DNA from 3 places in the Priestia sp. TRN 1309 genome. Region 3 is predicted to be linked to each of the others. Evidence: predicted binding sites of a transcription regulator. Region 3 holds the regulator's gene; each other region holds the start of a gene.
The links. Region 3 encodes LexA, which represses DNA repair genes until DNA is damaged. Its sites were predicted from a motif close to CGAACATATGTTCG; they were not measured.
Positions count from the first base shown of each region.

Region 1: a site for LexA is predicted at 8,770-8,783, ahead of ACRPLQ_RS12150 (YolD-like family protein). Genes of this name have one in related genera too.
Region 2: a site for LexA is predicted at 5,813-5,826, ahead of ACRPLQ_RS07020 (YolD-like family protein). Genes of this name have one in related genera too.

Region 1 is NZ_JBOZGM010000002.1:948,454-959,177, reverse strand. It holds gene cysT (sulfate ABC transporter permease subunit CysT) at 1-67, shown strand, start outside; gene cysW (sulfate ABC transporter permease subunit CysW) at 80-946, shown strand; gene ACRPLQ_RS12190 (sulfate/molybdate ABC transporter ATP-binding protein) at 966-2,039, shown strand; gene ACRPLQ_RS12185 (ketoacyl-ACP synthase III) at 2,148-3,143, shown strand; gene ACRPLQ_RS12180 (response regulator transcription factor) at 3,227-3,895, shown strand; gene ACRPLQ_RS12175 (HAMP domain-containing sensor histidine kinase) at 3,892-5,256, shown strand; gene ACRPLQ_RS12170 (ATP-binding cassette domain-containing protein) at 5,342-6,277, shown strand; gene ACRPLQ_RS12165 (ABC transporter permease) at 6,252-6,959, shown strand; gene ACRPLQ_RS12160 (ABC transporter permease) at 6,960-7,694, shown strand; gene ACRPLQ_RS12155 (YitT family protein) at 7,726-8,565, opposite strand; gene ACRPLQ_RS12150 (YolD-like family protein) at 8,814-9,167, shown strand; gene ACRPLQ_RS12145 (hypothetical protein) at 9,289-9,429, shown strand; gene ACRPLQ_RS12140 (DeoR/GlpR family DNA-binding transcription regulator) at 9,812-10,564, shown strand; gene pfkB (1-phosphofructokinase) at 10,561-10,724, shown strand, end outside.
Region 2 is NZ_JBOZGM010000001.1:1,260,728-1,271,451, forward strand. It holds gene ACRPLQ_RS06970 (GerAB/ArcD/ProY family transporter) at 1-159, opposite strand, end outside; gene ACRPLQ_RS06975 (hypothetical protein) at 175-408, opposite strand; gene ACRPLQ_RS06980 (hypothetical protein) at 631-903, shown strand; gene ACRPLQ_RS06985 (hypothetical protein) at 988-1,179, shown strand; gene ACRPLQ_RS06990 (hypothetical protein) at 1,222-1,593, shown strand; gene ACRPLQ_RS06995 (GNAT family N-acetyltransferase) at 1,638-2,171, shown strand; gene ACRPLQ_RS07000 (MerR family transcriptional regulator) at 2,300-3,049, opposite strand; gene ACRPLQ_RS07005 (MarR family winged helix-turn-helix transcriptional regulator) at 3,208-3,660, shown strand; gene ACRPLQ_RS07010 (MDR family MFS transporter) at 3,683-5,290, shown strand; gene ACRPLQ_RS07015 (hypothetical protein) at 5,329-5,481, opposite strand; gene ACRPLQ_RS07020 (YolD-like family protein) at 5,507-5,689, opposite strand; gene ACRPLQ_RS07025 (assimilatory sulfite reductase (NADPH) flavoprotein subunit) at 6,309-8,117, shown strand; gene cysI (assimilatory sulfite reductase (NADPH) hemoprotein subunit) at 8,140-9,861, shown strand; gene ACRPLQ_RS07035 (hypothetical protein) at 9,911-10,177, opposite strand; gene ACRPLQ_RS07040 (SDR family NAD(P)-dependent oxidoreductase) at 10,377-10,724, shown strand, end outside.
Region 3 is NZ_JBOZGM010000001.1:416,797-427,520, reverse strand. It holds gene tkt (transketolase) at 1-32, opposite strand, end outside; gene ACRPLQ_RS02170 (DUF896 domain-containing protein) at 200-430, opposite strand; gene ACRPLQ_RS02165 (YneB family resolvase-like protein) at 500-1,168, opposite strand; gene yneA (cell division suppressor protein YneA) at 1,222-1,551, opposite strand; gene lexA (transcriptional repressor LexA) at 1,698-2,315, shown strand; gene ACRPLQ_RS02150 (hypothetical protein) at 2,523-3,968, shown strand; gene ACRPLQ_RS02145 (hypothetical protein) at 4,036-4,236, opposite strand; gene ACRPLQ_RS02140 (ArnT family glycosyltransferase) at 4,519-6,024, shown strand; gene ACRPLQ_RS02135 (GtrA family protein) at 6,045-6,437, shown strand; gene ACRPLQ_RS02130 (glycosyltransferase family 2 protein) at 6,434-7,411, shown strand; gene ACRPLQ_RS02125 (cation diffusion facilitator family transporter) at 7,451-8,428, opposite strand; gene ACRPLQ_RS02120 (APC family permease) at 8,538-10,364, opposite strand; cyclic di-AMP (ydaO/yuaA leader) riboswitch at 10,527-10,668, opposite strand.

The DNA of each region.
Region 1 (10,724 bases), on a different contig from region 3:
ATTTTTTCTGTTATTACTTATTAATATTATTCAATGGTGGACAAATCGTAAATTTATACATAGTTAAGGAGGGATGACATTGGCAGGACATGTTCCAATGCAGCACGCAAAAACGACTGTTGAAATCACTCATTCTAGTTTAAAAGAGCCCAAAGTCGTCCGATGGCTGCTTACATTTATTGCACTGGCTTTTTTAGCTCTATTCTTAGTACTTCCGCTTATCACGATTTTTATAACAGCCTTTCAAAGAGGGTGGGAAACATATCTCGCTGCGATTACAAATCCAGATGCCCTGGCTGCTATTAAACTAACGTTAATCGTTGTGCTGATTACCGTTCCGTTAAATGCCGTTTTTGGCGTGGTAGCTGCATGGTTAATTACGAAGTTTGATTTTAAAGGAAAGAATATTTTAATTACGCTTATTGATTTACCATTTGCCGTTTCGCCTGTTATTGCTGGATTGATTTTTATTTTATTATTTGGTGCACAAGGGTTGTTCGGAGAATGGCTGTTTAATCACGACATCAAAATTGTCTTTGCTATTCCCGGTATTATATTAGCTACCCTTTTTGTAACGCTTCCGTTTGTTGCCAAAGAATTGATTCCACTCATGCAAGCTCAAGGGTCAGCCGAAGAAGAGGCATCGTTAACGTTAGGAGCCAGCGGTTTCAAAACTTTTTTTCTAGTGACATTACCTAATATTAAATGGGGCTTATTATATGGAATCATTTTATGTAATGCGAGGGCGATTGGAGAGTTTGGAGCTGTTTCCGTTGTGTCGGGGCACATTCGAGGAATGACAAATACGATGCCTCTTCATATTGAAATTCTCTACAATGAATATCAATTTGCAGCAGCGTTTGCGGTAGCATCTTTAATGTCAGTTTTAGCTATATTTACATTAATTGTAAAAAATATTATTGAGTGGAAAGCCAAACATATTTAAAAAGGAAGGAGCTTATGAGATGAGTATCCATATTAAGCACGTATCAAAGAACTTTGGTGATTTTAAAGCGCTGGATTCTATTAACATTGATATTCAAACGGGTGAATTAGTAGCTTTACTCGGTCCGTCCGGTTCTGGAAAAACATCTTTGCTTCGCATCATTGCCGGTCTTGAACATCTTGACCAAGGAGCTATTTTATTTGATGGAAAGGAAATTACGCACGTAAATCCAAAAGAGCGGAATGTAGGGTTTGTTTTTCAACACTATGCTTTGTTCAGGCATATGACTGTGTTTGATAACATTGCGTATGGTTTAAAAGTACGACCTAAAAAAACAAGACCTTCTAAAATGGACATTAACAAGAAAGTAACCGAGCTGCTGCAGCTTGTGAAACTAGAGCCGCTTGCAAATCGCTATCCTTCTCAATTATCGGGAGGACAGCGCCAGCGAGTAGCGCTTGCTCGAGCGTTAGCAGTGGAACCGAAAGTACTGCTATTAGATGAACCTTTTGGCGCTTTGGATGCGAAAGTTCGTAAAGATTTACGCAGATGGCTGCGTAAATTGCATAATGACTTTCATATTACGAGTATATTCGTTACGCATGATCAAGAAGAAGCTTTAGATGTAGCTGATCGTATTGTTGTAATGAACAACGGGAAAATTGAGCAGATTGGAAGTCCTGAGGAAGTATATGATCATCCTAACAGTCCATTTGTGTACGATTTTTTAGGAAACGTCAATTTATTTAAGGGTCGCATTCATAAAGGCAGGCTAAAACAAGGAAGCTTTGAAATGGATGTTCCAGAATTTAGCGGAAGAAATGAAGAAGCAGCTGTTGGATATGTGCGACCTCATGATATTCACCTTGAAAAAGTAAAAACAAGCGCAGATGCCGTTTCTGCAACCGTTAGCCATATTCATGTGATAGGACCTATCGTGCAAATTGAATTAAAAAGAGAAGATGCAGAAGAATTTTTAGAAGCTGAATTAAGCAAAGAGCATTATAAAACACTCAGCCTTCAAGTAGGAGAGCAGGTGTATGTAAAGCCTAAGCAGCTAAAAGTATTTATTCCAGAAGATTATTCTATTTGATAAAAAGCGTGAAGGGTATACCTTTGCGCTTTTTATCTATTAATAAATTAGTACCAGATATTAAAAGTAGGTGTTATAATTAAGTATCAACTGATTTGAGGTGGAGAAATGATGCAATCAAAAGCTAGAATCACAGGAATGGGGATATATACACCAAAGCAAAAATTAACGAACGACCATTTAAAAGAAATGGTTGATACAAGTGACGAATGGATTGTACAGCGCACGGGAATGAAAGAACGGCGAATTGCTGGTGAAGGCGAATACACGTCTACGCTTGCCATTCGAGCAGTTGAAAATTTGCTCAACCGATATGCTGTAGAAATAGAAGATGTAGATGCAATTATTGTTTCGACAACAACACCGGATCACTTTTTTCCTAGCGTAGCATGTCAGGTTCAAGATTACTTTCATATTGATCAAGCTGCTGCATTTGATTTAAGTGCCGCATGCGCCGGTTTTACATATGGACTTCACGTGGCGAACGGCTTAGTGACGTCCGGATTGCATAAAAAGATTTTAGTTATTGGTGCTGAAGTCATGTCGAAAATTACAGATTATACGGACCGGGCCACCTGCGTGCTGTTCGGTGACGGAGCGGGAGCTATGCTTGTAGAATACGATGAGCATAATCCAAGTTTCTTAGGATGTCACTACGGAACGGACGGAAGCGGAGGGGTGAATTTATATCGTTCTAATTTATCTGATACTCTTTCAGGAAAAGAAATTAACGCGAGCGGAAATTTAGTTCAAAATGGGCGTGAAGTATACCGCTTTGCTGTCCGAACGATTCCAAAAGGAGTAGGAGCATTGTTAAAGGGTACTTCCATTTCTCTTTCTGATGTAAATTGGTTTATTCCGCACAGTGCAAACCTTCGGATGATTGAAGCTATTTGTGCTAAAACAGGTGTTTCAATGGATAAAACGTTAACGAGTGTACAATACTGCGGAAATACATCTTCAGCTTCTATTCCACTTGCCTTGAACGAAGGAATAATGACAGGAAAAGTACGGGATAATGACCTTCTTATTCTCTATGGGTTTGGAGGAGGATTAACGCATTGCGGTTTGTTAATTAAATGGACGTGTAAAGAAAAAAGCTAAAAGGCATCGCCTTTTAGCTTTTTAGGCTTTTATCGTTAACAAGAATTCGATAAAATGGAAAAAGAAGTAAAGGGGGTGTGCGCATGAATCACGTTTTATACATTGAAGACAATGAAGAAATTGGATTAATGATTCAAAATGAGCTTAAAAAGCAAAACTATGAAGTTACTTGGTTACAATCAGGAGATATCGCCAGTCAGTTTATTAAACAAACGGATATTGTCATTCTAGATGTAATGCTGCCTGGGTTAGATGGATTTACAGTGGGAAAAAAGCTTAAAAAACTAGCACCTGATGTCCCGATTTTAATGCTTTCAGCTCGTACAGCCCTAGAAGATAAGATCATGGGGCTAGAGTTTGCCGATGACTATGTCACAAAGCCGTTTCATCCAGAAGAGCTGCTTGCAAGGCTCGAAGTATTGTTAAGGAGATTTTCAAGAAAGAAAGAAGAGCTTATTGTAAAACATTTGCATATTTCGATGATAGACTATCGCGTGATGAACAGAGAGACAAGTGAAGAAATTAGTTTAACAGGTAAGCAATTTCATATTTTTACTTATTTCCTTCAGCATTTAAATCAAATTTTAACAAAAGAACAAATTTATGAAGGAGTATGGAAAGAGCGTTATATAGAAGGAGATAAAACATTAATGGTACATATTCGCTATTTACGAGAAAAATTGGAGAAAAATGCAGCTAAGCCTGAAATTATTGAAACAATACGAGGGATTGGGTACAGGGTAAAGCAATGAACGTTACACAGTCTCTTATCACGAAGTATATCTTAATTATGCTTTCAGCTGTACTAATTATACCGGTATCATTTTTTGCAGGCTCATGGCTGATCACCGTCCCTTTTATGCATATTCAAGGATTATTAAATGAAGAGTATAAAGGAAAAAGCTACTACGAACAAATGTGGAATGAAGAAGCCCGAAAGCTAGAAGGAGCAAATGAGAAAACAATTAATCAAAAGCTAAAATTATTAAAAGAAAAATACCCTGAAGCTTCAATGTTCTGGGTAAACGAAGATGGACAAACACAGCTTCCGCTTCCTTATCATGCAGCCCTTCCGAAGCAATGGTCATCGTCTTATACGGCTGAATTTATAAAAAAACGATACGGAAACAATCCGTATACGGTTATTACCTTTATTGGGACAGATAAAAAGCAAGGTTTTATGGTCATTGAAGTGCCAGAAAAAGCCGTTGAGCCTCCTATTCAAAGGCTAGACCCAGCCTACTATAATATTTATTTAGGATTTGTTTTTATTATTGTGCTTTCTTTTATTGTACTTTCTCTGTTCTTTTTTCTTCGAATTCGAAAAAGGCTGCGAGTGTTACAAGCTGCTATGAACAACAAAGGCGAGCGAGGAATTCCTTTACCTGTTGTATCTGAGTCCACGGATGAAATTGGTCAGCTAGAACAATCCTTTAATCAAATGGTTAAACAGCTTCATGAAAGCCGGTATCGAGAGAAGCAAGAAGAACAGCTGCGGCAAGACTTAATTATGAGTCTATCGCATGACTTACGAACACCGCTCACGACTGTTCGAACGCATATTTATCAGCTAAAAAACGAAGAAATGGCCTTGAACATTCAACAATCTCTTGAGGTAATTGATACAAAAGTAGAATTTGTTAGTGATTTAATAGATAATTTATTTTCCTATACGCTGCTGTTAAATGGAAAATATCCATATCGGGAAGAGGAAGTTGATATGGCTCGATTTCTTAGAAAAAGCATTGCGCAATGGTATCCATTATTTGAAGAAGAGAATATGGAAGTGGATATTCAACTGCCTTCTCAGTCCATATATTGGCGCGGAGATGTTCAGTGGTTAGAAAGAATAATAGATAATTTATGTCAAAATGTCATTCGTCATGCCAAAGAAGGTAACTTTATTAGTTTTCGTCTTGTTCAAGAGCATGATTTATCTTCTCTCACCATTTCTGATAAAGGGTCAGGCTTTAAAAAGAATAGCCATACGAAGCAAAACGGTGTAGGTCTAGCGATTGTGGATGCGATGATTAAAGAAATGGAGTTAACGTGGTCAATTCATTCTACAAAACATGGAACGGATATTCAAATTGTGTACAAAGCGAGTGATTAATTCACTCGCTTTTTTAAACGAATTTTAACCTTTCTTTTCCGTCCTCTTAACTTTGGCTGTTTATAGTAAAGGAGAGGTGATAAAAGTGGAAATTGTTAAAACGACTCAGCTGATAAAAGTATTTAAAGGAGCAGAAGCTGTAAATGAAGTGAATTTATCCATTAAAGAAGGAGAAATCTACGGGTTTTTAGGGCCTAATGGAGCAGGGAAGACGACAACGATCCGAATGTTGCTCGGGCTAATGAAGCCAACGAGCGGGGAAATTGAGCTGTTTGGAGAAAGAATAAAAAATCACAGGCAGCATATTCAAGCCTTAAAAAAGATAGGTTCACTTGTAGAGAGCCCTTCCCATTATGCGCATTTAACTGCAAGAGAAAATTTAGAGGTACTTCGTAAAATACTAGGTGTATCTAAAAACAGAGTGGATGAAGTACTAAATATTGTAAAATTAACAAAAGAAGCAAATCGCCCAGTCAAAGGCTTTTCTCTTGGAATGAAACAGCGGCTTGGTATTGCTTCTGCACTCCTTGGAAATCCTCGTTTATTAATCTTAGACGAACCAACCAACGGACTGGATCCTGCAGGAATTCAAGAAATTCGTTCATTAATTAAAGAAATGCCAGGGGAAAACGGAGTTACCGTATTGATTTCAAGTCATTTACTCTATGAAATCGACCATTTAGCGATTCAAGTAGGTATTATTACAAAAGGAAAGATGCTATTTAATGGCTCGATTGAATCGCTTCGCAAAAAAGCTAAGCATCAAGTGGCATTTACAACAGGAGAGATAGAAAAGGCTAAAACAATACTATTAGCAAACGGGTTTGTACCTACTATCGATAAACATAGTCTTCTTTTAGATTATATTGATCATGAGCAAGTGGCACATCTTGTTTATCAGCTTGTGCAAGAAAATGTCTCAATCTACCGAGTTGAAGAAAAATCGAAATCATTAGAAGATATCTTTTTAAAGCTGACAAGCGAGGAGAATAGATATGTTCACAAAAATACTGCAGGCTGAGTGTATGAAATTAAAAAGAAAATGGCTCTGGTTTTTATTATTTTTAGGTCCAGCAGGTGTAATAGGCTTAACACTGGTAGATTACAGCGTTCGATATGAATATTTAATTCAGCAAAATCCAAATGTGTGGGAAGGTCTTTTTCATGAAATAAACATTACGCTTCCTACAGCTTTTTTACTGGGAGGAACAATTCTTGCTTCAAATATAGCGCATGTTGAATATCACAGAAGCTCCTGGAAGCAGCTGCTGAGCTTACCAGTAAGCCGCCTAAGTGTTTATACGGCAAAATTTATAGTAGTTATGGCTATGTTACTCATCGCTTCTGCTTTTCTATTGATTGGTATAGTCGGGCTAGGGTGGTGGTTGGGATTTGGTCTTCCCCCTTCTTGGAAAACTCTTTTTGTTTATAACTTCTATCCGTTCTTTTCAGCCATCCCGTTTGTAGCTATTCAAATATGGTTGTCCATGCTTTTCAAAAATCAAAGCCGTTCTCTTGCACTAGGTATTATGATGAGTGTGACAATGAGTGGTATGGGAGAGTTGCCAAGCTGGTTTATTTGGCAATGGCCGATGCTAGTATTTTCTGATTACCGGAATACGTATATGATAACAGGTGCAATTATTGGTATTTTCTTATATGGTGCAGGCGCCTTTCACTTTATCAGAAAGGATGTGGCGTAAATGTTGTGGCAATTATGTAAGGTAGAATGGTTTAAATTGTTGAAAACAAAAGCCTGGATATATCTTTTTATTAGTCCAATTCTTATCGCTGCTATCCTTTTTGTGGGAGATCCGGCGCTGCCAAATGGGAAAATGAAATGGCTTATGGCAAGTGCTTTCATTGCCAATGTTCACGGCTTATTGCTTTTTCCGTTAATTGGCGGTTTAGTAACTTCATTCGTTTGTCGATACGAACACGAAGCAGGAGGATGGAAGCAATTATTATCTCTTCCTGTGACAAGGACATCGGTATACGGAGCAAAATTGATTACAGCAGCAGCTTTCATGGGGATTCTTCAAGTGCTTGTATTTGTTGTTTTATTAGGAGTTAGCATGTTGAAAGACTATCCGAGTACTATTCCATTAAAAATGATAGCTGGAAATATGCTAGGCGGCTGGATTGCAGTGTTGCCAATTCTTGCATTTATGTTAGCTGTGTCGATGGCACTTTCTAGCTTTGGAGCATCTTTAACAGTTAACGTCATTTTAACACTACCGAATTTATTCGTTGTTAATTCTGAAAGATTTGGTCCCTGGTACCCATGGACTCAGCCGATGTATGGAATGTTAGGTGTAACGGGAAGGGAGTCATGGGATTTGATGCTGACTACACAGACTTTCTTAGTGGTTATCATAAGCAGCTTTCTTCTTTTTGTAGCAGCAGGTTCACTGTATTTCCAGCGCAAACATATATAATAGAAAAAACCCGCTTTTTTACAGCGGGTTTTTAGCTGGCTTTTGGAATAGTAAAACCTACTCCAAAGACGTCTCGCACATCGTGGACAACCACAAAAGCCTGTTCATCGACTTTATGAATAATGCGCTTTAACTCTAATAGTTCTTGTTTGTTCACAACTACGTACAATACGTCTTTTGCTTCTTTTGTATAGCTTCCATGAGCAGAAAAGACAGTGACGCCTCGCTGCATCTTTTTGTTAACTTGTTCGGCTACTTCAGCTGAACGGTGTGAAATAATGGTGATTGCTTTGCGGGGGTTGAGTCCTTCAATAATATAATCCAGCACCTTTGTTCCGATATAAAGAGAAATAACCGTGTACATCGTCTTTTCTCCACCGATGACAAAATAGGCGCTTGCTACAACTAATAAATCAATTGCTAGCATCGTTTTGCTAATATTCCAGTCTAGATATTGATTAGCTAAGCGGGCGATAACTGCCGAGCCTCCGGAAGTTCCGCCACCTCTAAACACAAGCCCGAGTCCTACACCGGCTAAAATACCAGCAAAAATAGCCCCCAGTAGCGTATCGTCAAGAGGATTTCCCAGTCCTTCAGTTATATGTAGGAATAGAGATGTGAAAATAATACATATAATTGTGTAAGCAATCACACGTTTGTGAAGCAATTTGTATCCGATCAGTACCAGCAAACCGTTTAATATAAAGTTTGTGATACCAGGAGACCAGCCTAGTACATAATAGGTAATCATTGTTACACCGGTTACGCCGCCTTCTGCTAATTCATTTGGAATAGCAAAATAATTAATGGCCAGTGCGAAAATGAGGCTTCCTAGAATAATGAGGATAATTTCTTTTATTTTATTGATCATGAACGTTACCTCCAATCATCAAAAACTCCGAAAACACAGTCATGACAATGTATTATACCAACTCTAGAGGCTGAATTAAAGATGGGATATTATTATTTTTTAAAAAATCAATTTCTGCTATCAACATAAAATCTTTTGACAGTTTTTATGGAGTATGAAAAAATGAATTGTTTGCTTTTATTTTGATTAAAAAGTTTTGCAATGAGAATGTTCGTTCGGTAAAATAGAAGCAAGAGTCAAGGGGGAGAATGAACGTGTATCAAGATGAATTAAAACAGTATGCGAAGTTAGTAATGCCTGAGCATTTAGAGAAAATGAAGAAAATGTACAGTCCCGAGGCGCATAAGCAGTCTTTAGGGTTGAAAAAAGAAAAGATTGAGCATATTGAAAATGTCATTATGAACAGTTACTCGGAGCATCATCCAGTAACCCTTCACGTCTATGAAGCAGGACATATTCAAAGATATGAACGAGTGACAATCGATAAAGTTTCTCTGCAGTCGAATACGCTGATGGTGACAGGGCCTTGTTATACATATTCGATTCGAGCGGATGCAGTAATTGAAGCAGATGTATGGAAAGATGAAAGCTACTCTAGCTAAGAGTAGCTTTTTTGTTGAATTTGTATCTTTTTTTTAACGCTTGCATACAATACATAAAAGCATATTCTGCGAGTAGTCACTTTTAGCTACTAGGAAATTTTGATTAAAGAAGGGATATTGTATGCAAAATGAAAAAACTCAAGTAAGAGAAATTGAATTAACGCAGTTCATTAAGAAAAGACTCGTTCGTTTTATCTCAAGTTTGGCTATTTCTTCTGCCCTTGCTTCTATATTATATATGCTTCTGTTTTTATTTAAATGATGGGTCACTTTGAGTTGTCCAAAAAGGTGGACAACTTTTTTGATGTATAGGCTCTCATTAAAACAGGATAAGCTAAACATAATTCAGTCAAGAGAAATTAAATCGGTCAAGAAATAGTCAAAAACAGTCAAAGTTAATTAGTTGCAAGAAAACCTTTACATATAATGAGAAAAGTAGACAAATTCTTGAATTACCAGCTTATTTCCTTTTGTATAAACTATTATCAAAACAAATGCAAATCTAATTGTTCGTTCAAAAAACTTTATTTTGTAATTAAAAAAATGAATGTTTTTGATTTTTTATGATTGATTTTGAATGTAAACCGTGATAAAGTAAGTACATGAAATAAATGAAAACGCTTTTTTGAAAAAGGAGCTAGAACATGTTAACGCCGGAGAGACATCAACTAATCTTAAAACTTTTAAAAGAGAAAGAACTTGTAAAAGTGCAAGAGTTTATCGAAGTTACAGGCGCTTCGGAATCCACAATTAGAAGAGACTTAAGTCAACTAGAAGAAGAGCAAATGCTCAAACGTGTTCACGGTGGCGCTTCGCTTATTCGCAGTAAACGAATCGAACTGAGCGTTATCGAAAAATCTGCTAAAAATATTCAAGATAAACGAAACATTGCAGAGTATGCGGCTTCCATTATAAATGAAGGTGACTGTATTTTTTTAGATGCAGGAACTACAACGTATGAAATGATTCCTTTTTTGAAGCAAAAAGATGTAGTTGTCGTGACAAATGGTTTAATGCATTTAAACCCGATGTTAGAACAAGGTATCACCCTCTATTTAATTGGAGGATCTGTTAAACATAAAACGGGCGCTTTAATTGGCAATGGAGCTCTTTTAAGTCTTGAGCAGTATCGTTTTGATAAGTGCTTTATGGGAGCGAATGGGATTCATCATCAATATGGATATACAACTCCTGATCCAGAAGAAGCATTGATCAAGCAAACGGCAATGAAGCTTTCTAGAGAATCTTATATTTTATCAGATTCTACTAAGTTTTTTGAAACAAGTTTTGCGAAAATAGCCGATTTACATGAAGCAAAAATTATAACAAATGACGTACCTAGTGATGTACTTATACAGTATGCAAACAAAACAGACATAAAGGTTGTGAAATCATGATTTATACATGTACGTTGAACCCATCCGTTGATTACGTAGTACATGTTTCAGCATTCGAAGAAGGCGGACTTAATCGCACAACGAATGAAGCCAAGTTTCCAGGAGGGAAAGGCATTAACGTCTCTCGCGTTTTAAAGCGATTAGATGTTGATAATAAAGC
Region 2 (10,724 bases), 840 kb from region 3:
AAAAACGCCTACACCTACGCCTAAAATGGCTGGAATCCATGCCTCTTGTTTAGAATCAGCCGTTAAGCTTCCAGGTACGACTAAAATAGTGTCGCCTAAACTATAAAAAATTACGAGTATTCGAAACTGTGCTGCGGATAATTTTATCTGACTATGCACGTTGTTCACTTCCTTTTACTTCAACAGACTGAACAAAAAATCACTAAAAGGTTTTAATAAAAAAGCAATGCCGTCTCCAGGGTTAGGGATTTCCACACCGCCATATTTTAAACTAACAATTAAAATACTTACTGTGAACAAACTCCAAAAAATTCGCTTTTCTCTTTGACTGTTCACTTTTTTTAAATAAGGTATTTCCACTAAACAAACAGCTGCACAAAGTAAAAAAATCCCTAAAAATATAAGCATGTATCAACCTCAATTAGTAACCCTTCAAAAATAATGAAGGGATGTTAAAGACGCCTGTGTTTCAAAAATAGTATCACCCAAAATGGCTTCATTTATGAAAAGTAAGACTAAAGGCAGTGCAAAACCGTGTTATAATGACCAAGTTGAGCGTTATAATAGAGAAAAAACAGCATGATTACAAACAAGTAGATACATAACAAGGTAAGGATGGGAGAGAGATAGATGGCAGACGAATTCAAAAAAATGCTAGATGACAAAGAAAAGGTACAGCTTACGATCGCCGCCGTTGTCATGCTCGGAGGCCTGGTCGTTTTGTTAAAAAGCGTTGCAACGGGTCAGGCAATGGGCCAAAAATGGCTAGAAAGTAAAGGGAATGTAGACACAGATCTGTATGTTGAAACGGTAAAAAGCTACATACACCTGTATCAAATTGTGGGTGGCGTCATGTTTGGAGGAGGCCTTCTCACGTTACTGCGTGCTAAGCTAAAGAAATAAAGCGGCAGCAAAATAAAAGATCATAGTCCAAAAGAAGTGTCATATCTTTTTAATAACTTAAAAAATAGTGAAAAGGAGTTATGTATGAATAATGAAGAAAATACACCGGCTTATCATCTGTTTATGATGATAGGAGCGCTTGCTATGCTGATTTTTGGTGTTGTCGGTTTCTTTATTCAGTATCCTGCTACGTTAAGTTTTGTGATGTGCATTGGCGGAAGCATCATATTTTTGCTGCATTTATTTGAATATATGAAACCTAAAAATGAACTATAGCATCTTCAAACGAGGAAATCTAGAAGCAAAGGAAGATGAGAAATGCAGAAACATCGTACGTACGAAACACTAGTTGATCTTTATCAAAAAAGCGCAAAAATTCATTATGAAATCGATTATCGAGATAAAAAATCTGTAAAAAAAGGAAACCGAGCTGCAGAAGATATGAAAAAAATTGCGCAGCTCATTCATTTATACTATCCAGGCATGCTCTTTGAATTTTCAACACTGCTGACGAATCCTACTTATCGAATTGACCTATGGGCTGCACATCATATTTTAGAAATTATGAGCTATTCACCAATGCTTGAGGACAACGCGCTTTCCGTCATTGAACGCTACGCCGACGAAAATGATTTTACGGCTTTAGGAAATCGCATGTGGTTAGGTCAGTGGAGAGAAAAACAGCGCTAAAACCCATATAGGCAAACAAGAATAACTAAAAGGAAGATAGATATATGAGTTTACGTACATTAAAGAATGGTATAGGCGTCACCATTCGAGAAGCAGAATCAAAAGACGCAGAGAAAATGATTGCTTTTTACAATCGAGTGGGAGGAGAAAGTGATTTTCTTTCATTTGGAGAAGGGGAGTTTCTTAGACCAGTTTCAGAGTATGAAGTGTTTTTAGCTTCTGTAAAACAAGAGCAAAACTCTCTTATAGTCGTGACTGAAAAAGAAGAGAAAATCATTAGTATTGCATCCATCACCTCGTCTCAAAACCCGCGTAATAAGCATGTGGGTACCCTTGGTATCGTGGTAGAGAATGCTTATAGCGGGCTAGGGCTAGGAAGACAGCTAATGATTGAGCTGATTGAATGGGCACGTATGAATAAACAAACAAAAAAAATCGAACTTGTAACGCGAGAAGATAATCAAAGAGCTATTTCTTTATACAAACAGCTAGGGTTTCAAACAGAAGGATTAAAAGAAAAAGACACCTATATAAATGGCGTCTACTACAATACAATGCTTATGGGTCTTCACTTATAAAAAGAGGCTGAGACAAAAGTATGTTAAGTGAATGAAAATCCGAACGATTCATCGTTCGGATTTTTCCATTGTGGTGATGAACGTAGGCTTCATATAATTGATGTAGTTATATCTCACTCTCTTTTGATTTATTGTTTTTTAGCATCAGCAAATGTACTCATCGCCTCGTTCATGAATTTCGCTAATCCTTTTCCGTAGCGATCGATGTTGGTTGTAAACCGCTCATCTTGTACATACATCTCTCCAAGACCTTTAAAGGCTTCTAACGAATACGTTCCAAAGTTCTCATTTAAAAATTGATACCATTGCTCAATGGCTTTTTGAGCTTCTGTAGAGGATGGTGACAGATCACGCAGAGAAGCTAAGTGAGTGTAGATACTTTCCCATTCGTTTGACATGCGCTGCTGTTCTTCATGTGAAAAGCTTTGTACTTTTTCATTCGCTTCATCTACGCGCTGATTTCCCCAGCGCTTCCGGGCTTCTTCTTCGTATGGGTTATGCGAAAAATCCAGCCCTTTAAACCGCTCTTTTTCGTTCATTTCAATCGCTCCTTTTTCATATTGAATCGTTTTATTAATGGTTGCAATTATTTGATCGAGCCGACTGCGTTTTTCAATCAGCATGTTTTTTTGCAGTATCAACGCTTCTGTGCGATTAAATGTTGGGTCTGTTATAATCTCGTGAATTTGTTTTAAAGGGAAGCCAAGTTCTTTAAAAAATAATATTTGCTGAAGCATATCAAGATTGGCCGGTGAATAAAGCCGGTAGCCGGATTCACTGACAGCATCAGGTTTTAATAGCCCGATTTCATCATAGTGATGCAGCGTGCGGACGCTGATTCCTACTAAGTCAGCCACTTCTTTTACTTTTCTGTTCATTCTTTCATCTCCCTTCTGAAATCTACTATAAAATATAACGCAGCGTAAGGGTCAATACTAAAAAAGAAATAATTGACTTTTAGTTTATATGCATTTATAGTTAATTAGCATTAACTATTTATAATATGAAATAAATAAGCAAGCCTGGAGGAATAGATGTGACAAAAAGCAATCAGTATCTTGGGGAGATTCGTTCATCGCTTCAAGTGCTATTTGAAAAAATGCAGCCCGAAATGATGGAGAGCCTAAATGAGCATGAGATGACTCCTACGCAATTATTTGTTCTTTCTTATTTAAAGAAAGTAGGGAGCAGTAAGGTTTCTCAAATTGCAGAGCTAATGGATGTAAAACCGAGCGCCGTGACTCTTTTAGTGGATCGTCTTGAACAGCACAATTTTGTGGTAAGAGAACACAATAAAGAAGACAGAAGAGTTGTTGACATTACCTTAACGGAGTTTGGGCATCGCAAACTTGAAGACGTGCTAAATGGTCGAAAAGCCATTATGGACCGCTACCTTTTGCATCTAACAGAAGAAGAGCTTTCCATGATGGCTTCTATTACGAAAAAGCTTGCAACATCAGCTGCTTCTTATAAAGATAAGCAGCAGTAACAAAAAAGAGGAGAGACACACGATGGAAAATCAAAAAAATTCAAAGCGCACGCTTTTATTAATTGGGTTAATTATTGCGATGTTCTTTTCTGCACTTGATGGAACCATTGTCGGAACAGCTATGCCAAGAATCGTAGGAGATCTTGGTGGTTTAAGCATGATGACATGGCTGACAACAGCCTATTTATTAACGTCAACAACGGTTGTTCCGATTGCAGGAAAGCTCGCTGATTTAGTAGGACGCAGAGTAATTTATGTTACAGGACTTATTATTTTTATGGTGGCTTCTGCTTTATGCGGGATGGCAAATAATATGACAGAGCTTATTTTATTCCGTGCATTACAAGGAATTGGCGGCGGCGTTATGATGCCGATGGCAATGATTGTAATCGGCGATTTATTTACAGGAAAAGCACGAGCAAAGTTTCAAGGAGTATTCGGAGGAATTTACGGTCTTGCTTCTGTCATCGGTCCGCAAATTGGCGGATGGATTGTTGATTCACTGAACTGGAAATGGGTGTTTTACATTAACTTGCCGGTAGGGATACTCGCTACCGTTTTTATTGCGCTCGGACTTCAAGGAAAAAAACATACAGGACCTGTTAAATTCGATGTAGCTGGTATGTTCACAATGGTTATCGGAGTAGTAAGCTTGCTTCTTGCCCTGAGTTTTGGAGGAAAAGACTACGACTGGAACTCTTGGCAGATTATTAGTTTGTTTGCACTTGCTATTGCTGGGATTATAAGCTTTATTATTGTGGAAACCAAAGCTAAAGAACCAATTCTTCCGATGTATTTATTTAAGAACCGAACGTTTACGCTTTTAAACATCATTGGCTTTTTTATGAGCATTGGCATGTTCGGAGCTATTACATTTGTTCCGTTCTTTATGCAAGGAATCGTTGGAGTAAGTGCCTCAGAATCAGGTACCATTATGACACCGATGATGATTTCAATGATTGTAACGAGTATTATTGGAGGTCAGCTTGTTTATAAAGTTGGTATCAAGCCTCAAATCGTTACGGGTATGCTCATTATGGCAGGAGGGTTCTTCTTGTTAACAACATTAGACCTTCATACTAGCAAGCTTGTTGCCACTTCTTATATGGCCATAATCGGTTTAGGAATGGGGCTTGTGATGCCAATTTTAACGCTTGCTCTTCAAGAAAGCTTTTCAAAAGAAGAGCTCGGTGTTGTTACATCATCAAGTCAATTTTTCCGTTCAATTGGAGGAACGTTCGGTATTACCATTTTAGGAGCGATAATGAACGCCAAATCAGGTACGCTTCTTACTGACAAACTCGTTCCATATTTAAACTCATTGCCTGCTCAAGCAAGCGCTTTTGCCGACGGGTTCAAAAAAGCGATTGATACGAATCCTGAAAGTGTGCTGCAGATGCTGTTTAGTCCTGAGGCGCTAAAGAGTATTCCAGCTGCGCTTTCAGACAGCATTGTGCCTATTTTGAAGACCTCGCTAATGAGCGCATTGCACAGCGTCTTTTTCATGGGCTTAGCTTTTATTATTTTAGGAGCGGTATGCACATTGTTCTTAAGACAGATCAAGCTTTCAAATAAAAAAGCCGAAGAAAAACCAGAAGAAGGCATTGCTGAAGTAGAGCCATCACATTAAAAAAAGCGCACAAATTTGTGCGCTTTTTTTCTATATTATTAGCTAGTTGTTTCATTAGGCTTGCGAAGAAAAGGGGATTGTTTAGACGTGTCATACGAAATTTGATCAAGCAAATACGATAAATATAAGTTCAGTTCAAACCGATCTTCCGACACAAAATCTGTAAGCGCTTGCTTATTATCTTTCCACATAGTAATTCCTCCTTAATTTTACATACTAATGAATGGATTTAATATCAGAAAGCAAAAGGGAAACAACGGCTTCATTTTCGTCTTTTACGGATAGAATTTGCTGATGGAGATTTAAGTTGTGCACGCGGCCTTTGCACGTTTGCAACGTTCCATCTTTATAGTAAGAAACAGTTATCGTCCCACTTTTCGTTAATTCTCGTAAAAACATTCAAGAAGCCTCCTTAAAAAAGATTACCTGATTTAAAAGCCAGTCCTTTCATTTGAGATGAGCAAAAGGGAACGGTATGTACTGCAGGCTTCCCTTTATATTCTTCAATGTGTATGAATAGATCGAATAAAAGGTTGCTAGCTTACCTATAAACTGTCCTAAATTTCAGAATATACTGTCTTTTACGTATAGTGTTTTTTAAAAGGATTAATGTTACATTTATTATGTAACATTCTGATGAGAAAGAAAACCTTTTCTACAAAACTTCTCTAAAAATTACAAAATATTCATATTCGTGTGAAGGATGTAGAATGAGCAGATATGGAAGTAACTGCATTTACAAAAAGACGTAACGACAGCTTCAATTATTAATGATCTTAATACTAGCTATCAATTATATGTATTTTACTAATTTATTCTTCTCCGATAAAATGCAGGTAGACGAATTTGATAAGAATTTTCTAATGATTTATATAATTAAATTTGATATAATCTATAGGAATAATAATGTATGAAGGGAAACATCATTGATTAATTAGACACAGGTATTACATGTTGTTGAAGATGATTCGTAAAAGCATACATATTTAAATTATATATTTTTGTGAGGTGGACAGTGTTGCAACTTAAGGTAGTAAACAGCCCTTTTAATCAAGAACAAGCAGATTTGCTTAATCGCCTTCTGCCGACATTAACAGAAGCACAAAAAATGTGGTTGAGTGGTTATTTAACAGCATCTCAATCTACGTCTGCCGAAGGAACGCCAGACGTTTCTACAGCAGCGCCTGCTCAAGCGGAGCAGACGATTTCAAAAGACGTAACGATTCTTTACGGATCACAGACAGGAAATGCTCAAGGACTTGCTGAAAATACAGGCAAAACGCTTGAAGCAAAAGGTTTTAATGTAACTGTATCTTCTATGAATGATTTCAAACCAAATAATTTAAAGAAACTTGAAAATTTATTAATTGTTGTAAGTACACATGGGGAAGGAGAGCCGCCTGATAACGCGCTATCTTTCCACGAATTTCTTCACGGCCGTCGAGCGCCAAAGCTTGAGAATTTCCGTTTTTCTGTCTTGTCGCTTGGAGACAGCTCATACGAATTTTTCTGTCAAACAGGGAAAGAATTTGATGTGCGCTTAGCAGAACTTGGCGGTGAAAGACTGTATCCGCGCGTTGACTGTGATTTAGATTTTGAAGAGCCCGCAAATAAATGGCTTAAAGGTGTTATTGACGGATTAAGCGAAGCGAAAGGACACAGCGCTTCGGCAGCTGTTCCGGCGGAAGCTCCTGCAGGAACTTCGCCGTACTCAAGAACAAATCCTTTTAAAGCAGAAGTGCTTGAGAACTTAAACTTGAACGGCCGCGGATCAAATAAAGAAACGCGACACTTAGAACTATCTCTAGAAGGTTCAGGGTTGACGTATGAACCAGGAGACAGTTTAGGTATTTATCCTGAAAATGATCCTGAGCTTGTTGATCTTCTTCTTAACGAATTCAAGTGGGATGCAAGTGAAAGTGTAACGGTTAATAAAGAAGGAGAAACGCGTCCTCTTAGAGAAGCGCTACTCTCTAATTTTGAAATTACCGTGTTAACAAAACCGCTTTTAAAGCAAGCAGCTGAGCTCACTGGAAACGATAAGTTAAAAGCGCTTGTAGAAAATCGCGAGGAATTAAAAGCATACACACAAGGCCGTGATGTGATTGACTTAGTTCGTGACTTCGGCCCATGGAACGTATCAGCACAAGAGTTTGTAGCCATTTTACGTAAAATGCCAGCGCGCCTTTACTCGATTGCAAGCAGCTTATCAGCAAACCCTGATGAAGTTCATCTAACAATCGGAGCGGTACGCTACGAAGCGCACGGACGCGAGCGTAAAGGTGTTTGTTCAGTCCTATGTTCAGAACGTTTGCAGCCAGGTGATACGATTCCTGTATACCTTCAAAGCAATAAAAACTTTAAGCTTCCTCAAAACCAAGAAACGCCGATTATTATGGTGGGACCTGGTACAGGTGTGGCTCCGTTCCGCTCATTTATGCAAGAGCGTGAAGAAACAGGAGCAAAAGGTAAGTCATGGATGTTCTTTGGAGATCAGCACTTTGTAACAGACTTCCTTTACCAAACAGAGTGGCAAAAGTGGTTAAAAGACGGCGTGCTAACGAAAATGGACGTGGCGTTTTCACGCGATACTGAAGAAAAAGTATACGTACAAAACCGTATGCGTGAACATAGTAAAGAATTATTCCAGTGGTTAGAAGAAGGCGCATCTTTTTATGTGTGCGGAGATAAAACAAATATGGCACGCGACGTGCACAACACGCTAGTTGAAATTGTTGAAACAGAAGGCAAGATGAGCCGCGAAGAGGCGGAAGCTTACCTTGCTGAAATGAAGAAACAAAAACGTTATCAGCGTGATGTATACTGAGGATTGAAAGGAGATTTTCAACATGGTAAACAAAATTTTAAAAGCGCCCGAAGGTCCTCCAAGTGACGTTGAGCGCATAAAAGATGAAAGTAATTATTTACGCGGTACATTAGGAGAAACAATGCTAGACCGCATCAGCTCAGGTATTTCTGAAGACGATAATCGTTTGATGAAGTTCCACGGAAGCTACTTACAAGATGATCGAGATCTTCGTAATGAACGTCAAAAACAAAAGCTAGAGCCAGCTTACCAATTCATGCTTCGCGTTCGTACGCCAGGCGGTGTTTCAACACCAGAACAGTGGCTAGTGATGGATGATTTAGCACAAAAATACGGAAATGGAACGTTAAAGCTGACAACTCGTCAGGCGTTCCAAATGCACGGAATTTTAAAGTGGAACATGAAGAAAACGATTCAAGAAATTCATGCTTCTTTATTAGACACAATTGCAGCTTGCGGAGATGTAAACCGTAACGTAATGTGCAATCCGAATCCATATCAGTCAGAAGTGCACGCTGAAGTATTTGAATGGTCAAAAAAATTAAGTGATTATTTATTGCCTCGTACAAGAGCGTACCACGAACTTTGGCTAGATGAAGAGAAAGTAATTAGCACACCGGAAGTGGAAGAAGAAGTGGAACCAATGTATGGTCCGCTCTATTTGCCAAGAAAGTTCAAAATTGGCATAGCTGTGCCACCTTCTAACGATATTGACGTGTATTCACAAGACCTTGGCTTTATTGCCATTTTAGAAGACGAGAAACTTGTTGGATTTAACGTAGCAATCGGTGGCGGTATGGGTATGACTCACGGAGATAAAGCCACGTATCCTCAGCTTGCAAAAGTGATTGGATTCTGTCGACCTGATCAAATTCTAGAAGTAGCGGAAAAAGTCATTACGATTCAACGTGATTATGGAAACCGCTCTGTGCGTAAAAACGCACGTTTTAAATACACGGTTGATCGTCTTGGATTAGAAACGGTAAAAGAAGAGCTTGAAAACCGTCTGGGCTGGAGCTTAGACGAAGCAAAATCTTATCACTTTGATCATAACGGAGACCGCTACGGCTGGGAAAAAGGTGTGAAAGGAAAATGGCACTTTACTCTTTTTGTTCAAGGTGGACGTATTGCTGACTTTGAAGACTATAAGCTTATGACGGGTCTTCGTGAAATTGCAAAAGTTCATAGCGGTGATTTCCGTTTAACGGCCAATCAAAATTTAATTATCGCGAACGTATCCACTCAAAAGAAAAAGCAAATTAGTGACTTGATTGAACAGTATGGATTAACAGACGGCAAGCATTATTCGGCTCTTCGCCGCAACTCATTAGCTTGCGTATCGCTGCCGACTTGCGGGCTTGCGATGGCAGAAGCTGAGCGTTATCTTCCAGTTCTTCTTGAGAAAATTGAAGCAATTGTAGATGAAAACGGTCTTCGTGATAAAGAAATCACGATTCGTATGACGGGCTGTCCTAACGGCTGTGCACGTCCTGCTTTAGGTGAAATTGCTTTTATTGGTAAAGCTCCGGGTAAATACAATATGTACCTTGGAGCAGCATTTGACGGCAGCCGTTTAAGCAAAATGTACCGTGAAAATATCAGTGAAGAAGAAATTTTAAATGAACTGCGCGTCTTACTTCCTCGCTATGCAAAAGAAAGAGAAGAAGGCGAGCACTTTGGTGACTTTGTCATCCGCGCTGGAGTAATTGAAGCTGTAACAGACGGCACGAATTTCCACGCATAATACGTATGAAGGGACTTTTCTAACTTACAGAAAAGTCCCTTTTTCTATTTTAATATTCTCTAACAAATACAGCTACTCCAAATACCCCTAATCTTTCAGCAGTAATTTGTTCAAAGCCGTTGTCAAGTAAACAATGAGCTGCAGTGCGGTAGCGCTTGCCTTGAGCTAATGAGCCTCCGCAAGGATTTGCGCGGCCAATTACCGTTGCTTCTACGATGGTACGAGGAGCTTGTCTATCCAATGGATTTCGCTCCCAAAGAATTGTCACCACATCCGGAGGACGCGGAATAGATACATTACCTGTGTGTTCATGCATAGCCATCACCTCCTTACCCTATAGTAAATGTAAAAAACGCCAAACTGCTTGTACACATGCTGATTTTTATTAAAAAAGGCGTTCAACTATGCCTAACTTAACTAATTTCATAGCAATAAGGTGATGAATAGAAACGGCTGGTAGAAAAAAAGAATGCTATAATGTAAAAGAAAGGAATTTTTATCAAGGAGGGAGAAACATGCACCAAAAACGAGTAGCGGTTATTACAGGGGGAGCAAGCGGAATTGGCAAAGAAACTGCCTTAAAGTTTGCGCAAAAAGGAGACGCGGTGGTCATTGCTGATTATGATGCAAGAAAAGGAAAAGAGCTTCTTCAAAAAATTGAAGAAGCTGGAGGCCACGCTTTATTTGTACAAACGGACGTCACCAAGTTTGAAGAAGTGGACGCACTGATTGAGGAAACGGTGAACAAATTTGGACGAATTGATGTGATGTTTAACAATGCAGGGATTGGACGCCCTACATCTATTTTAGATCAAGACCTAGAAGAATATCACCGTATTATTAATGTGAATCAGCACGGCGTT
Region 3 (10,724 bases):
GCAATCGAAAGATCTTCAATACGTTGTGTCATACTCTTCATTCCTTTCAAAACTATGTACATATGTTATCATACTAATGATTTGCTTATTTGTACAATACTTGAACCAAAAAAATTTCCACTTTTACAGTTTTTGTGTGCCTTATTAAAAATATACAAAAAACTAGAGGGAACTCTCCCTCTAGTTTTACTAGAACGTCTTAGTGAAGACGCTTCTTTTTGCTCTCTTTTAACTTCTTAGGCGTAACATCTTTACCTTCCTCGTCCACAACTTTAATCGTATGAAGGTGGTTTGTCATAGATTGTCGGAAAACTTTTAAATATTCCTGACGTAGCTCTTGCTGTTCTTTCGCTTCAGATTCTGTCAGACCTTCAGCCTTTGCCTTTTTTGAAAGAGCATTAATACGAGCAAGTTTATCTTTTGATAGCATATAAAACCTATCTCCTTATAATCAATAATTAAAATTACCGAACCGTTCCGGCAACATGTAGTCATCTTACTAAATCTCTTTCGTTTTATCAAGAGATTGAGCACTCTCTTGATACTCTTGATAGCGACGATGTACCGTTGCTTTTGAAATATTATAACCAAAACCTTTTAGCGTAACTGAAATTTCAGCAAAGGTTAAGCCGTTATGACGAAGGCGGACAATTTCTTCAATCGGCGCTTCTTTTTTTTCTCTTCCTGAGTTAACTCCTTGATTTTTTAAATTTTGCTGCGGACGATAACCGTTTTTTACGGCTCTTTTCATTCCTCTTTTAATTTTAGCGTTATGTAATTTCCGCTGATGCTCTTCCACTAAGCTAATAATATCTAACACCATCGAATCAGATTCTGAAAGCTGAAGCTGACCTTGATGACTAATCGTATAGATCGTAGCATTTTCTTTATGAAAAGCATGAAGAAGCGCAATTCGGGCATTTCCTCTGCCTAATCGCGTTTCGTCTTGAATGAGCAGCACAGATATTTTTTCTTCTTTCATTGTATGAAGAACATCCAATATACCCTCTCTGTCTACGTCATATCCGCTTGCTTTTTCCATTACGACTTTTTTTACGTTTAGATGGTGAAGATGAGCAAGCTTTTTTAATTCTTCTTGCTGGCGCTGTAAAGATGTTTCTTGGGTTTTTTTATCCGTACTTACACGGCAATAAATAATGGCGTCCACTTTTATCACGACCTTTTCGGCTTATAACAATATTCAGGAACGGCCGTTACACACTACTGTTCAATTGCCACTTGATTATGTAACTCTTTTTTTAAAACAGGAATATATAATTTATCTCCAGGAGATAAAGACTGGGCAGTGTCTGAGTTTAGATCATTGACGTCTTCAACCCATTTGACAAATTCATTGGTGGTCAAATGATGGTGATTATGATACTTGTTGGACAAGTCCCAAAGCGTATCTCCTTTTGTAATAGTAACCGTTGAATATTTGTCTAAATCTACTTTATCCGCTCCTAAAACCAGCGTCAATACATATGTAAGTGCAGCGATAACTGCAAAAAAAATAGCGTAATGTTTCATAGAATGTAAGAATTGGTGCATATTATGATCCCCCTATCAGAATATATGTTCTTATTTTATTGAGAACATTTGTTTCTGTCAATGGAATTCTTCGAACTTATGTTTGTATATTGACACATCACGTGGTATAATTCACCTAAAGAATAGCTAAAATCGAGGTGAAAAATATGAAGCTATCAAAACGTCAACAAGACATACTAGATTTTATTAAGCACGAAGTAAAATTAAAAGGTTATCCACCTTCTGTTCGTGAGATTGGGGAAGCGGTGGGATTAGCCTCTAGCTCCACTGTACACGGGCATTTAGCTCGTTTAGAAAGCAAAGGGTTAATTCGCAGAGATCCAACAAAACCAAGAGCAATCGAAGTTCTTCAACTAGACGAAGTAAACATCCCTAAAAGCAATGTCATTAATGTTCCTGTTATCGGTAAAGTAACAGCGGGTCTTCCTATAACAGCCGTTGAAAATGTGGAAGAATATTTCCCTCTTCCAGATAAATTCGTTTCTCCAGATGATCATGTATTTATGCTTGAAATTATGGGAGAAAGTATGATTGAAGCAGGTATTCTAGATGGCGATATGGTAATCGTACGTCAGCAGCAAACTGCTAATAACGGAGATATTGTGGTCGCTATGACCGAGGACAACGAAGCAACGGTAAAACGTTTCTTTAAAGAAGAAAATTTCGTTCGTTTACAGCCTGAAAATTCAACGATGGCGCCTATTATTCTTCGCCACGTAACGATTTTAGGAAAAGTCACTGGTGTATATCGCACGATTCACTAATCACACTGTATGTAAAACCAACTAATCATGATGTTAGTTGGTTTTTTTACGTTTGTTTTCTAAAAAAATTGGCATATTATAAATGATACGTCGAATCATTACAGGCAGGTAGAGCGGTTTTTATAAAGCCTGTTTTACCTTTTACTTTCTGTCTGCATTTTTTCGACTCTCAAAAAAATACAACCGACTATAAGAAGGATGTAGTTTATGACCAATACACCAAGGAAAACAGAACCATTTCAAACTATTATGCCTACCAAAGCAATGAACATGTTTCTTTTTCCTTTTTCCTTTGATCGAAAAAATAAAGAGCAGCTTGTTCATGCACTAGAAGCAAATATGTTTGAGTTTTTTTCCATTCAAAACAAACATGTAGAAAAAGAATACTACGGAGAACAGTATTACGTATCTCATGATAGCTTGGATCAATATTTTCTTCCTTACATTGAATGTATTCTATTTCCTGATTCCTGCGAAAAAGAAGGCTTGCTTCGATTTTCAAAAAAAATAGACCATACCGTTACGCTACAAACTTCCTCCACCACCGTGTCTAGCAACGTGCTGTCTGTGGATGTTTTTTTATGTCCTTTTGAAATTGGCGTCATGACCATTCGCACTGAGATGAGTCATAATCATTACACCTATGATGACATTTTAGAATTCATGAATCATTTTCGTGTATTAGAACCGAAGCTTGCTGAAGAGCATGGATCCACCATTACCTATGAACATCATCGCTATAGCAAAGTACAGGATTATATTTTTTCACAGCTCGCGCCATTTTTGAACGAACACATCAAAAAAGAAGCGACGCGTGAACAGCACGTCGGGAGTCTTCCTTATTTTATCGATGAACGGATGTTTGTATTAAGTTATGTAACGGTAAATCAAGAGCAAGAGATTAACTCCACAACTTTATTTCGTACTGGGCAGCTAAATAGCTATACGCCTGACGGGAAACCGTTTATCTCTGCACACAACCATGAGTATATTAAAACGTATAATACCAAACACGTGTATTCCAGATGGGCTCCTGAAACCTATTACGTTATAACAGACCATGTGTTTTCGTGTATTTCTAAATCGACAGACTCTAAAACGGATCAGCTTTTGATGAATCATCTATTTGGCCAGCATTACTATAATTTATTTTTGCATTTTTTCTATAAAATCGTGTTGCTAAAACTATCCTATGAGTATTCTCAGCTCACGTTTCATAAAAATTCAGAGGGCATCGAGCGACTAATTCGCTCTATTACTGTATTTTCAGGTAAATATTTATTTTTAGAAATTAGCTCTCGCACGGAAGGTCAAGAGTTTTCTGAGCTCTTTAAAAAAATCTTCCACATCAATTCTCTTTATCAAGAAGTCAAAGAAACCCTTGGTACTTTGTATCAAAATCAAGAGAAAATCGCGGCCAAGCGTCACAATTACTTATTATTAATTTTAACGATTTATACCGTTCTTTCCGGTATTTACGGAATGAATTTAGTTATTAGCAAGCTAAAGGGAAACATCAATTGGGATAGTATGAAGCAGTTTTCTATCTTTGAATATATCGCTTTAATAGTAGCTTTATCAGGAATTCTGATTAGCATTAGTCTCGGAGTGAGTTCCCTATGGAATTTATTAAAAGATCGATTTAAAACATAAAAGCTGTTCGCATCAGAAAATACATTATAAAAAAGAAGAGATTGAGACATAACTAAATCAAGCGAGTCTAAAGGGAAACAAATGAAATAAATAAGCTAGCAGGGATTGCTTGTGACACCTCTGTTGATTTCCGTGCAAGACTTCGCTTTCCGCGGGCGGCCGGTGAGCCTCCTCGTCGCTTGCGCTCCTGCGGGGTCTCACCCCTTCCGCTTTTCCCGCAGGAGTCTTCGTCTTGCCCTCCAATCAACTGCTGGAAAGAACTAAACAAATGAAACCTACGTGCACCATAAAAAACGAACCACTAATCAAACATGGTGATCGATGGTTCGTTTTTCCCTTCGACTAAAATCCTTTTTTCCCAACCTCTTTTATCTATTACTAAATCACTGCCTACTCCACTGAACCTTTTATTACACGTTGTGCCGCTGTTGTAATTTCAGAACAATCTAACATTATACTCTATAAGAAAAATATATACAAAATAATAAAATATGGTATCATAGGGTAGGAATTTTGTACCTTATCTTTGAAATAATTTGCAGGAGGTAATATGCTTAACTCATTTTTATCCAAAAGCCTGATTCTTTTATGTGTCATGATTCTTACATGGTCTCTATGGGGCAGTTATAGTGCGATGACAAATTCATTGGACTTAACAGGCTTGGCTTTAAGTAATTCATTTATTATTGAAGGAATATGTATCACTTTCCTTGTCATTTTTCTAATAGCTATTGCAAGTAGATACATGAACAAAACTGTTTTTTTTATTTCACTGATTGTTTTGACCTTAGGTGTTCGATTAGCATGGATGCTTTCTGTTCAAACACCTGTAAAATCTGACTTTCTTGTCATGTTAGATGCCGCACGTAATATCGCAAAAGGAAATTATGAATTTAACCAAAGCGTTTATTTCACTACATGGGTATATCAGCTAGGCTTTTCATTCTATGAATCTATTGTTATTCGCTGTTTTGGAGATAGCATTTTCACATTAAAATTGTTAAATATTTTTTATTCTACTGGAACCGTTATTTTTATTTATCTAATTGGCGCTAAAGTATTTAACGAACTTGCTGGGAGAATGGCAGCTTTCCTATATGCGTTCTACATTCCGAACATTCTCTACAGCTCAGTGTTAACCAATCAGCATTTAGCTACTTTTTTATTTTATGCAGCTTTTTACCTTATTATAAAAAGATTTGCTCATAACAAGTTTAGCTGGCTTTATATTGGTCTTCTATTGTCGTTAGGAAATTTAATGCGCCCTCTGGGACCCATTATTATCGTTGCTGTTTTCATTTATTTCATCTTGCAAATTCTTCAACCTTACATTAAAGCGAAGGATGCTGCTGAGTTAAAAACTCGTCGAAAGAAAATAGGAAAAAACCTCGTAGGCGTACTGGCTACTTTTTTTATTGCAAATGCGCTGATCAACTACTCTTTTGTAGCGAGCGGTATTTCTAAATATCCTTTAAGTAACAGAGATCCTTTATGGAAATTCGTTATTGGCTTTAATTATGAAACAAGCGGTTCTTATTCTTCAGAGGATGCTAGTCGTTTTATGGGTATGCCAATTGGAGAAAAACGAGCTGAAGCAGAAAAAGAAGTAATTAAAGAGCGTGTAGCAGATAAAGAGCAGCTTTTAGATCTCTTTCACATTAAATTCCTGAATATGTGGGGAGGAACGGATGCATCTACATTTTGGAGTATTTCATTAACTCCTCAAGAAGATGTACCTTTTAATAAAGAGAAATTAATTAGTGCTGCTCAAATTTATGAAAGAATCATTTACGTTTCAACTACTATTCTTTCCATTATTGGACTTATATGTTTATTCCTGAAAAAGCAGGATAAATATCCGTATACACTGTTTTTATTACTAATCATAGGATACGTTCTTATTCACTTGCTTATTGAAATTCAAACTCGCTATCGATTCTTTATTTTTCCAAGCTTTATGCTGCTCGAAGGGTTTGGTATTTCAGTGATTCTATCTTATTTACTAGTACGATTTACTAAAAATAAGCCACAGGCAAAATCTGAAGAGATAAATTAAATGGAAGGGATTATGCAACCGTGATAAAATTCCTGAAATTCGGATTCGTAGGTATAATGAATACCCTGCTCACTATTATCAGTTACTTAGCACTCATTCATTTTGATATGAATTATATATTGGCTAACGTACTATCCTATTTCATTGGCGTCATAAACAGCTACTATTGGAACAAATCGTGGGTGTTTCAAGCAACTGTACATAAATGGATGTTAGCTCAATTTTTCATCGTAAACCTTATTACTTTAGCAATTAATACATCTTGCTTATTCCTTCTTGTACACTATACACCTGCTAATCCGATAATTGGACAACTGTTGTCTACTTGTATAGGAATGTTTTTTAATTTTTTTCTTAATAAAATATGGACGTTTAAGCACACAAACAATCACTCGATAGGAGGTAAAGCATGAAAGAACTAATTTCAATCGTGGTACCTATGTATTTTGAAGAAGAAGTAGCTAATGAATGCTATAATCGCTTGCTTTCCGTCATGCATGAAAATCACATTAACTATGAATTCATTTTCGTCAATGACGGCAGTACAGACCGAACAATTGAAATCTTAAAGGACGTAGCAGCTATGGATTCTAACGTAAAAATTATTGATTTTGCCCGTAATTTCGGGCACCAAACTGCCGTCACAGCAGGTATTGACTATGCTCAAGGTGATGCTATCGTAATTATTGATGCTGACTTACAGGATCCGCCTGAAATGATTCCTGAATTAATTGCTAAATGGCAGCAAGGCTATGAAATTGTATACGCAAAGCGCAAGAAGCGAAGCGGAGAGACCTTTTTTAAATTGACAACGGCTAAGTATTTTTATCGCTTTTTAAATTATATGTCCGATATTGAAATCCCAAAAGACACGGGAGATTTTCGTATTATCGACCGAAAAGTTGCGGACGTATTCAAAAAAATGACTGAACGCAATCGTTTCGTAAGAGGAATGATGTCTTGGATCGGCTTCAGGCAAACATATGTAGAATATGAGCGCGATGAGCGTTTTGCTGGTGAAACAAAATATCCTTTAAAAAAGATGATCAAGTTTGCTTCAGATGGAATTATTGGGTTTTCAACGAAACCTTTACGTTTAGTAATGGTTATTGGCTTGTTATCAGTTTTTGTATCACTTCTCGTTTTAAGTTATTCGATTGTTGTTTGGCTGATAGGTGAAAATATTCAGCCTGGCTGGACTTCGATTATGGTAGCTATCACTTTCTTTAGCGGTATTCAGCTACTTGGTTTAGGTCTAGTGGGACAATACATCGCAAGAATTTACGATGAAAGTAAAAATAGACCTATTTACGTTGTACGTGAAACTATTAACTTTTCTGCGGCTTCAACAGATTCTCAAAACGTGCGTGAAAAAGTATATAGCTAAAAAAACAAGGAAGAAAACAACTGTTTTCTTCCTTGTTTTTTATTCTTTTTGAAGCTGTAAATCGCTTGTCACCCAGTCAGGAATTCCATCATCTTCATCAAATTCAATAATGACATCCGTTATTCCTTTTTCCTGTAAAATACGATTTTCGAGACGATCTTTAATATCATCCGCTTCTGCTACTGTTAAAGAAGGATCAATTTCTACTTTTAATTCAACGTGAAGCTCTTCTCCTTCTTTCATCACCATTAACGTTTGAATATCACGCACTTGTACATCTTGCATAACAATGGCGCCAATTTTCATTTCCATTTCTTTATCTGCTTCACCAAGCGCTCCAGCAGCGTTATCTAAAAATACTCGTCCTACTACAAAAAACATCATAAGACCAATTAGCATAGAAGCAATTCCTTCAGCTTGATGAAAAGGCGTAAACCGCGAAATAAAAACGGCGATTAAAGCCAATACGCCTCCTCCAGTGGCTACCAGATCTTCCATAAAAACAAGCTTAGTTGCTGGCTTTGCTTTCTTTAGATGAACAAAGCTTTGCGTAAAAACATTGACCTCTGCAGTATTCATTCCGACATCGTGCAAAATTTCTTTCATTGCCTTAAAGAGGACAAACATCTCAAGTAATACCGAGATGCCAAGTACTGCAATATTTAAGATAAAGCCTGAAGACTTCGTCGGATGAAGAATATGATGATACCCTTCTTTAATCGTTTCAAATGCCATAATTCCTACTACAAGAACCGCTCCTAATAAAACGAGATTAACCAATCGTCCAAATCCGTTTGGAAATCGTTTGGTCGGAGCTTTTTTGCTTAATGCTGAACCTATAAAAACAAAGAACTGATTTGCTGCGTCTCCTAAGCTGTGCATCGTCTCAGCAAACATCGCTACATTTCCCGTTAAAGCAAAAGCAATCCCTTTAATAATGGATATAATGGTATTAACTATAGCGGCCATCATGGCCGATTTATTTCCTTTTCGCAATAACTTAATTAATTCACTCATGCAATCCCTCCGTTTGTGCCTTTGATGAGATTCAATTATGGTTAGTGTATGTGAATTTAAAAATTAAAAACCTCCAACATATAAGTTGGAGGTTTTTAGTCATGTTTCATTATTTTTTAAAACGATAAGGTACCGTTGTAACGATTACGTTTTTACGGTAAAGCAAATGTGCTTTTAACAGCAGACTGGACTGATTATGAAGGATGTTTTGCCAGCTTTTTTTCGTGATGAACTGCGGAATAACAACCGTAATAGCCATATTATTTTCCCGGGCTTTTTCTTCAGCCATATCGATGAATCGAAACAGCGGACGCACAAGACTGCGGTATTGAGAGTGAAACGTAACAATACGAATATCAGGCTGCCACTTTTCCCACTTCTCTTCCATTCTCTTTTCGCTTTCTCGGTCAAAAGCAACGTGCACCGCAATAACGGTATCACCAATCGTTCTTGCATAGTTCAATGAATTTTCTACTACCTTTGTCATTCCTGCTACAGGAACAATGACCACACTTCCTTCAAGCTTTCCAATCTTTTCTCCTTGCTTAATACGAAGCTGCTCTCCTACTGCTTCATAATGCGTATGAATGCGATGAAAAATATAAACGATAACCGGTAAGAAAACGAGCACGGACCATACTTGTGAAAACTTCGTTGTAAACAAAATGATTAGCACCGTTAAGGTAATGAGGGCACCAATTAAGTTAATGGTTAGCTTTCCTTGCCAGCCGGCCGGCTTTTCTCTAAGCCATTTGACAATCATGCCTGTTTGAGAAAGCGTAAATGGAATGAACACTCCAACTGCATAAAGAGGAATTAATTGTTCCGTCGCTCCTTTAAAGGCGACAAGTAAGACAATAGAAGCAATTCCAAGGGTCACAATTCCATTTGAATAGCCTAGTCGATCGCCGCGAATTTGAAACATTCTTGGCATGTATTTATCAGACGATAAGTTTACGGCAAGCAAAGGGAAAGCTGAAAAACCCGTATTCGCTGCTAGCACTAAAATCAGAGCTGTGGTGCCTTGAATAAAATAATAAAACCCATTTCGTCCAAATACACTCGATGCAATTTGTGATACAACCGTTTCATCTGCTTTTGGAGAAATGCCAAGCCAATAAGCTAAAAACGTGATGCCAGAAAATAAAACGGCTAAAATACCGCCCATCAGCATTAATGTATGAACAGCATTTTTTGCACCTGGATCTTTAAAGTTAGGCACTGCATTCGAAATAGCTTCTACACCAGTCAATGCCGAACAGCCTGATGAAAAAGCTTTTAATAATAAAAACAAACTAATACCTGGCACCACGGTACCGAGAGATGTATGAAGCTCAGGTGAAACTTGACCTGTCACTATTTTGAAGAAGCCCACCGCTATTAACAAAATAAGAGCAATCACAAATAAATAAACCGGATAAGCTAAGACAGAAGCGGATTCTGTTACACCTCGTAAATTTAAAACCGTAATAAAAATCACCAGCAAACACGCAATTACTACGTTATAGTGATGCAGCGTTGGAAAAGCCGAAGTTAAAGCATCGGTTCCTGCTGAAACACTCACGGCAACTGTTAAAATATAATCTACTAACAGTGATCCCCCAGCGATAAGTCCAGGATTTTCTCCTAAATTGGTTTTCGAAACAATATAAGCTCCTCCGCCTTGCGGATACGCATAAATAATTTGACGATATGAAAGAATTAAAGCCGTCAGCAGCACCAATACCCCAATCGCAATTGGAATCGAATACCAATAGGCAAGCACGCCCACTGTTGCAAGGACAATCAAAATCTGTTCTGTTCCATAAGCCACTGAAGATAAGGCATCTGATGATAAAATAGCCAGCGCTTTAAGCTTACTAAGCTTTTGATCGCCTAACTCTTTTGTTTTGAGCGGCTTTCCAATCAATAATCTCTTGAGAACTGAATAGTTCACGTAATTTCCCTCCGATGATTGCTTAGCTACTATTCACTGTTCGTTGCTAAGCTCCGTTACAAGTTCATGAATAAGTGATATTATCCCTAAAAAATACCTTTTTATGTTAAAAAAGCGCACAAAAAAAACACTAAGGGTTCTCAGCGTTTTTACACAGCTTAAACCTCCTCTCCAAAACGCTTATGGGGTTAGCTGTCGGATTCGGGCTATGAGAGTAGCCCTACCTTTTAAAAAAGGATTCACCCCAAGTGACCATGCACAAATTTGGGTCCCCCACTTCTGACGAATTAAGCGATAACAGGTCAATATAATTTTCGGTTAAAGGGTATGATTGATAACAAGTTTCTTTCATAACTATCC